One region of the Paenibacillus lacisediminis genome, then DNA from elsewhere that is predicted to be linked to it. Evidence: predicted binding sites of a transcription regulator. Region 1 holds the regulator's gene; the other holds the start of a gene.
The links. The regulator Rex, encoded in region 1, represses fermentation and respiration genes when NADH is low (regulators of the CRP and FNR family bind a similar motif). The targets are predictions, from matches to a motif close to TTGTGAAATATTTCACAA.

Region 1 (3,986 bases):
CTACGTCTTTGGAACCGGCCGAATAGACGACATGGGAAACGTAATCCGTCCTTGGCAGGAAATGGGCCTGTTCCGTATTCAGCGCGATAAAATCCGCCTTCATGCCGGCCGCAAGTTTCCCCGTATTCGGCAAAAACACCGATTTCGCTCCGTATTCCGTACCCATTTTGAGGGCTTCCAGCGCCGGAACGGCGGTAGGATCGCCGGAAACGCCTTTGTGGATCAACGCGGCAAGGCGGACCTCCTCCAACATATCAAGGTTGTTGTTGCTGGCGGCCCCGTCCGTCCCAAGCGACACGACCACGCCTTTGCCTAGCAGTTCCGGTACTCGCGCCACGCCGCTGGCCAGCTTCAGGTTACTGCCGGGATTGTGCGACACCGCCACGTTATGCGCCGCCAAAATCTCGATCTCTTCATCGGTCAAATGCACGGCGTGAGCAAGCAGCGATGGGCGGGAGAACATCCCGAGGTTCAGCAAATGCTGAACCGGTCTGACCCCGTAATCGTTCACGTTTTGCTCCACTTCCGCCCGCGTCTCTGACATATGCGTATGCATCGGCAGATCCAGATCATGAGCCGCTTGCACGAATTTCTCGAAAAATTCCGGCGGACACGTGTACGGCCCATGCGGCGAAATCATCGTCGTGATTCGGCCGTCCGCTTGACCGTGCCAATTTTTCGCAAACGCGATCGCTTCGTTCAGCTTCTGCTGCTGCACATCCGACGGGCACAACCCGATAACGCCGCGCATCAGCACAGCCCGAATGCCCGATTCCTGCACGACTTTGGCCACTTCATCCATATGGTCGTACATGTCCAGGAAGGTGGTCGTCCCGCCCTTAAGCATCTCCAGCACAGCCAACGCCGTCCCGGCGTACACGTCGCCGGCGGTGAATTTGGCTTCCATCGGCCACATTTTTTCCTGAAGCCATGTCTGCAGCACCATGTCGTCGCCGTAACCGCGCAATAGCGACATCGCCGCATGGCCATGCGTGTTGATCAGCCCCGGCATAAACAGCAGCCCGTTTCCGTCAAAAGTTTCCGCGTCTGCCGCGCCTTCCGGAAGCTGCTCGCCGATATAGGAGATCGTATCGCCCTCAACGAGCATATAGCCTTTAACAATAGAACGGGCCTGGTCGAACACGACAAAGGTTCCGTTCTTGATTAACCATTTACGACTCATGAGCAGGTTGTTCCTTTCCGTTTCCGTTATCCAAGTAATACGCCAAACTGAGCAAATCGGTCGTGAAATCGGCGGCATGAATGCGGACTTCCGGCGGCACCTTCAGAATTGTAGGGGCAAAGTTCAGAATCGCCCCGATTCCCGCCGCCACCAGTTGATCCGCCACGCGCTGCGCTTCAAAATCAGGCACGGTAATAATCCCGATCCGGATATTTTTCTCCCGCACCGTTTCCGTCAGCTCTTCGATCGGCTGGATTGTGATGTTATTGATCTGCGTGCCGATCTTCGCCGGAGACGCGTCAAACACCGCCACGATTTTCATGTTGTCCTTCAAATAAGCGTTGTAATTCGAAAGCGCGTGCCCCAAATTACCGGCGCCGACCAGCGCAACGTTGACCTGTTGGTCCAGATTGAGAATTTCCTGGATTTTCTCGATCAAATACGCGACATCGTAGCCGATGCCCTTTCGCCCGAAATCGCCAAAGTAGGCCAGATCTTTGCGGATCTGGGCCGGATTGAGGTCGAGCTTCTGGCCGAGCTCCTGTGAGGAAACCGTAGGCACCTCGCGCCGGCTCAGTTCGTTGAGAAAGCGCAAATACACCGGCAGCCGGCGTACTACGGCATCGGAAATTTTTTCGGATTTCATACGTTTATCCCCCTATTCTGACGCAGACTTAGAAACGTCTTCGTCTCCCGGACTTAACCATTCCGATATGCGCGGAACCATCTGAGAGAGCGGCATATGCTCCATCTTCGGCCCGGGCAGTGAATATAAAAAGTATTTCCCATAGTAAGATTCCAAGATGCGGGTATCGTAAACAACCACGATCCCCCGGTCCTGCGAGGAGCGGACGAGCCTGCCAAATCCCTGCTTAAAGCGGATGACCGCCTGGGGCACGGACAGTTTCATGAAAGGATTTTTCTTCTCCTTCTGCAGCCGTTCGCTTTTCGCTTCCACCAGCGGATGGTTGGGGGGCTGGAAAGGCAGGCGGACGATCGCCAAGCTCGTCAAAGCTTCGCCCGGAATGTCCACGCCTTCCCAGAAGCTGCTCGTTCCCAGCAGCACGGACGCCGCCTGGCCCTGGAACCGCCTTGTCAGCTTGCTGCGGCTGCCGCTGTCCATGCCTTGGCCGATAACCGTGATCCCCTGCGGCGACAGCAGCTCCTTCAGCGGATCATACACCTGCCGCAGCATCCGGTAAGACGTAAACAGCACCAGCATGCGGCCTTTAGTCGCCACTGCGGTATCGGCGAGCGAATGCACCAGCGTACTGACGAAATGATCGTCGCCCACGCTCCCCTTCACGCTTGGAAAATCGCGCGGAATAACGAGCAGCGCCTGGTTCCGGTAATCAAACGGCGACGGCAGCATCGTCGTGTTCAGCCGCTCTTGCTCGGCCGCTTCCGTCAGTCCCAACTGTTCGATCATATATTGGAACGACTTGTCGACCGACAGGGTTGCCGAGGTCATCACCACGCTTTTTTTCCTGTCGAAAAAATATTCCTTTAGCTGTGCGCTAACGTCGATCGGAACGGCATACATCTGCAAGGAGCGGCTGCGGAAATTCCCGTTCGCTTCCATCCAGTAAACCGTCTCCTCGCTCTCCAGCTTCATGAAGAAACGCAGCGCTTCCCGCTCGTTGGCCAAATCCTTGAATAAACCGTTGATGTCGGTCATCAGGCTTTCGGAGCCGAAATCCTCCTGATCTTCCCGGATTTGGGCGAGCATGCGGTCGCCCTTGCGAAGCACGTCCCCAAGCGCGACGTAAATCTGGTTCTCCAGCGCCGACAGCTTATCCCATTCCTGCGGTTTCTTTAGCGGAAGCAGACGGTAAACGAATTGCCCCGGATCGCCGGGCGCCGCGTCACTCCGTTCCGGCATGAGCGCAAACAACAGCTCGCTGAGCTTGTCCCAGCTCTCCTTCACATCGATCAGCGTCGGGTACATTTCGTCGATGACAGAGCACCATTCGCCCGTTTTTTCACCTCCCGCCGCTTGCAAAGCGATGCGGAGATTCGGCAACTGGCCGGTCTTGCTGTCCTTGAACAGCCGGGTAAGCGTATGAATGACGGTAAAATACTTCATATGAATGCCCAGATGTTTGCCTGCCACATCCTCCAAATGATGCGCTTCGTCGATGACCAAGCGCTCGTACCCCGGCAACAGCTGATGCCCGGCCTGGATATCGGTAAACAGCTTGGAGTGGTTCGTAATGACCACATCGGCTACCCCGGCTTCATGTTTGGCCCGGTGGTAAAAGCATTTGCGGAACCACGGGCAGGACCGTCCGAGGCAGGAGTCCGACTCGCTGGCCACCGTTTCCCAGAAATCGCCGCCGCGATTGCCCAAATTGAGCTCTTCATCGTCGCCGTTGACCGTTTGTGTCAGCCACACGATCATTTGCGCCGCCGTCATCACCTCTTCTTTCGGCGTAGCAAAGTCTTTTCTATTTATTTTATGTTCAAATTTGCGCAAGCACAAATAATGCTGCCTTCCTTTGAATACGGCAGCCAGGAAAGGAAACGGCACCACTTCGGTAAGCAGCGGAACATCTCTTTCCCGCAGCTGCTCCTGCAGATTGATGGTATGCGTGCTAACCATCACTTTTTCTTCCCGTTTGACGCTGTGATAAATAGCGGGCAGCAAATAACCAAGCGATTTCCCCGTTCCGGTGCCCGCTTCGATCAGCAGGTGCTTATCCTCGGCAAAAGCCTGGCTCACTTTCTCCAGCATCTTGTTTTGCGCGTCCCGCTCCTCGTATTGGGGCAGCCTTTCGCGCAAGCGCTCCCTTACCTGCTCCAT
Region 2 (3,986 bases), on a different contig from region 1:
CAAACTCCCCGTCGTGCGCAGCGAGGCGAACAGCAGGCCGTGCACAAGGCACAGCATGACGACCGTAATGCCGCCAACCAGCGTGTAGATGTTCACCATATCGAACAGGCCGGCCTTCATTTCCATGTCCCCGTCGATCGGCAGGCCTTTCATCAGACCCGCGAACACTACGCCGAGCAGGAACGGAGGCAGCAGGCTGCCGAGGAAGATCGCGCCGTCCCAGGTCGACTTCCATTTTTCGTTGCCGACCTTGCCGCGGAATTCAAACGCAACCCCCCGGGCGATCAGCGCCAGCAGCAGCACGACGAGCGGGGTGTAATATCCGCTGAACATCGTGGCGTACCAGTTGGGGAAAGCGGCGAACATGGCGCCGCCCGCCGTCAGCAGCCAAACCTCGTTGGCATCCCAGAACGGTCCGATCGAGTTGATCAGAACCCGGCGCTCCATATCATTTTTTGCCAAAAACCGGGTGCTCATTCCGATACCGAAATCAAAACCTTCCAAAAAGAAGAAACCGATGAACAACACCGCGACAAGGATAAACCACAGCTCATTAAGAGACAGCATGATAACCCTCCTTACCGAATGGATCCGTCGAATGGTCGGCACCGGCGCCGTCCTCATTCGGCCCTTTCTTGATAACCTTAACGAACAGGTAGGCCATCACCGCTCCAAGCACCGCGTAAATCAGCGTAAACGCGATCAGGGAGAACAAAATTTGCCCGCCGGTGACGCTCGGCGATACGCTGTCCTTCGTCTGCATCAGGCCGAATACCGTCCACGGCTGACGGCCGATTTCCGTCATGATCCAGCCGGACGTATTGGCGATAAACGGCAGCGAGATCGACCACAACATCGCGCGGTAAAACCATTTGTTCGGACGGTCCAGCTTTTTGCGCCAAGCCAGATACGTACCGTAAAGTCCAAGCAGGATCATCAGACAGCCGGCGGCGATCATGATCCGGAAGCTCCAGAAGGTCGTCCGCACTGGCGGAATATAATCCCCAGGCCCATATGATTGTTCATATTCGCTCTGAAGCTCGTGCATTCCTTTTACTTCGCCGGAAAATTTACTGTAAGACAGGAAGCTGAGCAGATAAGGGATTTTGATTTCAAAATCGTTTTTCCCGCTGCCCGAATCAATGTGCGCGTACAGCGTCCAAGGTGCAGGGTCGCCGGATTTGCCCCAAAGGCCTTCGGATGCGGCCATTTTCATCGGCTGCGTTTTGACCAGATACTGCGCTTGCTGGTGACCGAACAGCGCCGTGCCGAACGAAGCGATTAAAGCAATGATGATGCCGACCGTAAACGATTTTTTGAAAAAGGACGTATCCTGGCGTTTCAGCAGCTTATACGCACTGACCCCGGCGATCATAAACGCGCCCGTGGCAAACGCGCCAAGCACGGTATGCGGGAATTCCACCCACAGCTGCCCGTTGCCGATCAACGCGAAGAAGTCGTTCATTTCCGCCCGGCCGTTGTTAATTTCAAAACCAACCGGTCTTTGCATAAACGAGTTGGCCGCCAAAATCCAGAACGCCGATACCGTCGTCCCCAAAGCCACCAGCCAAATGCACAGCAGATGCACTTTCTTGGACAAGCGATCCCATCCGAAGATCCACAGTCCGATAAAGGTCGATTCCATAAAGAAGGCGAACAGCGCTTCAACCGCGAGCGGCGCGCCGAACACATCCCCTACGAACCGTGAGTAATCCGACCAGTTCATGCCGAACTGGAATTCCTGGAGAATCCCCGTTACAACCCCGACCGCAAAGTTGATCAGGAACAGTTTGCCCCAGAACTTGGCCATCCGTTTGTATTCTTCTTTCCCCTTCACGACATACATCGTTTCCATGATCGCGATGAGCAGCACCAGACCGATGGACAGAGGCACAAAGAAGAAATGGAAAATCGTCGTCACCGCAAACTGAAGGCGTGCAAGCAGAATCGGATCCAACATTTCATCCCCTACTTTCGAATAATTATTATCTAATGTGAATTCTAGCACTCATTGATGAAAACAAACGCTGTAAAATGTAATAATTTTGTGACGGAAATCACATGATGTATGTCACAAAGGCGAATGAAGGCCCGTAAACCCGCTCCATTGCTCGTTTTTTTGCTGGGAGTTTATTTTTGACATTCCTGTGACATACTTGTCGCACTTTTATTTTTGGAAAAAGGTTGCGCCATAGATGGTTTTGATTGATAATAATAATCATTATCATAATGATGGAAAGAGTTGTGGAGGGTTTTAGAAGATGAACAAACACACGAAATACGCTTTAGCACCGGTCCTGCTTAGCCTGGTCTTGCTGTTAAGCTCTTGTGCAGGAGAATCCGCTCCGGCAACGACGAACGGAGGTCAGCAAACTGCAGTCAACAGCACGTCCGAACCGCAAAATCAGTCCGGCGAACGCCTGCTCACGGACGCCTTGGGCAATGAAGTCAAGGTCCCGGCAAATCCGCAGCGCATCCTCGCTTCGTACCTGGAGGATCACCTGGTCGCGCTGGGCGTCAAGCCGGTAGCACAATGGTCCGCGGGCAACGGCAAATCGGTACAAAGCTATCTGCAATACGCGTTGCAAGATGTTCCTGCGATTCCTTCCGAGCTTCCTTATGAAGCCGTAATGAGCTTTGAGCCCGATCTGATCATGATGGACAGCGCGGAGATGGCCAGCGGGGACAAATATGCGCAGTACGCCAAAATTGCACCCACCTATGTCATCGGTACGGGAGAAAACAACGATTGGCGTCAGGAATTGCTTGCCGTAGCCGATGTTCTGAATAAACCGGAAGAGGGCCGCAAGGTACTGGATGAATATGAACAGAAGGCAAGCGACGCCAAAGCGAAGCTCCGTCACGAAGTTGGGGAGGCCTCGGCGGCCGTGCTTTGGGTCTCCGCCAAAAATACCTATGTTGTACATGAACAGCTGTCGAGCGGCGATGTGCTCTACCGCGACCTTGGCCTGCAAGTGCCGGCGGCCGTGAAGGAGATTTCCGCGTCCGCCACCGCCAATTGGAATCCGATTTCCAAAGAGAAGCTGGCGGAACTCGATGCGAATTATTTGTTTATCATTAAAAGCACCGGCATCACTACGGAAGAAATGCGGAATGATCCGATATGGTTGGGGATTCCGGCGGTGAAGAGCGGGCATGTATACGAATTCGGCGCCGACTCCAGTTGGCTGTACACCGGCGTGATCGCCAACGGAAAAATGATTGACGATGTGCTAAGCAGTATTTTACCGCAATAATTTTACCGTAATAATACTCACTTCCTATCGTCCAACAGATGCCGGACCGTCAGTACCGGATGCCGCCATAGCATTCTCGGCCCGGCGTAAGCCATGATTTTGCGGATTTTGTCCCGCTGTTTGGGCGCATAGCAGTGGACCGGACACGCCCGGCAAGTCGTTTTGTTTTCGCCGAACCGGCAGCGGGCGAGCCGCTCCCGGGCGTACCTGAGCAGCTCCGCGCACTCCGGGCACAAGCCGGGTTCGGACCCGCCCGCGGCTTCGTCCCGGCTGGTCCGTTCCCGATCCCCATGCCGCTGCCGGCAATAAAGGGTGATCATCAGCGCCACCGTCGTCTTCTCGCGGTGAATTCGCGGCCCTTCTTTTTCCGCTTGCATCCTTCCAACCTTCAATACTCCGCCCTCCCTTTAGCGAGCGTTCCGGGAGCAAACACCTTTCTCCACCCCAGCCAAATCGCGATAATCAGCAATAACGCATAGACGATAACACCAAACGGAACCGTGGTCGCCGCCCAATGCAGAAGTCCCATGCCGCCAAGCAGGAACATAAGCGGCAGCAACTTCAATCCTTCGCTTTGCTGCGTGGCCTCAAACGGCTCCGAGAAAGGCAGCCCTTTGCGCAAATAGGCGAAGCACAAGATGGCGAACAATTGCATCGCCAGGCCGGCGACAACCAGGTCGGGAATGATGTGCGCCCCGAACAGCAGCACAAAAATCAGGCTTTCCAGCA

Region 2: the regulator Rex is predicted to act here: its motif matches at 2,046-2,063, upstream of ACLD72_RS13295 (cytochrome ubiquinol oxidase subunit I).

The regions. Positions count from the first base shown of each region.
Region 1 is NZ_JBKIAX020000021.1:83,173-87,158, forward strand. Features, by position in the region: gene ACLD72_RS28115 (amidohydrolase) at 1-1,183, opposite strand, end outside; gene ACLD72_RS28120 (redox-sensing transcriptional repressor Rex) at 1,173-1,829, opposite strand; gene dinG (ATP-dependent DNA helicase DinG) at 1,842-3,986, opposite strand, start outside.
Region 2 is NZ_JBKIAX020000006.1:52,235-56,220, forward strand. Features, by position in the region: gene cydB (cytochrome d ubiquinol oxidase subunit II) at 1-567, opposite strand, end outside; gene ACLD72_RS13295 (cytochrome ubiquinol oxidase subunit I) at 554-1,960, opposite strand; gene ACLD72_RS13300 (ABC transporter substrate-binding protein) at 2,262-3,257, shown strand; gene ACLD72_RS13305 (nitrous oxide-stimulated promoter family protein) at 3,275-3,649, opposite strand; gene ACLD72_RS13310 (hypothetical protein) at 3,646-3,986, opposite strand, start outside.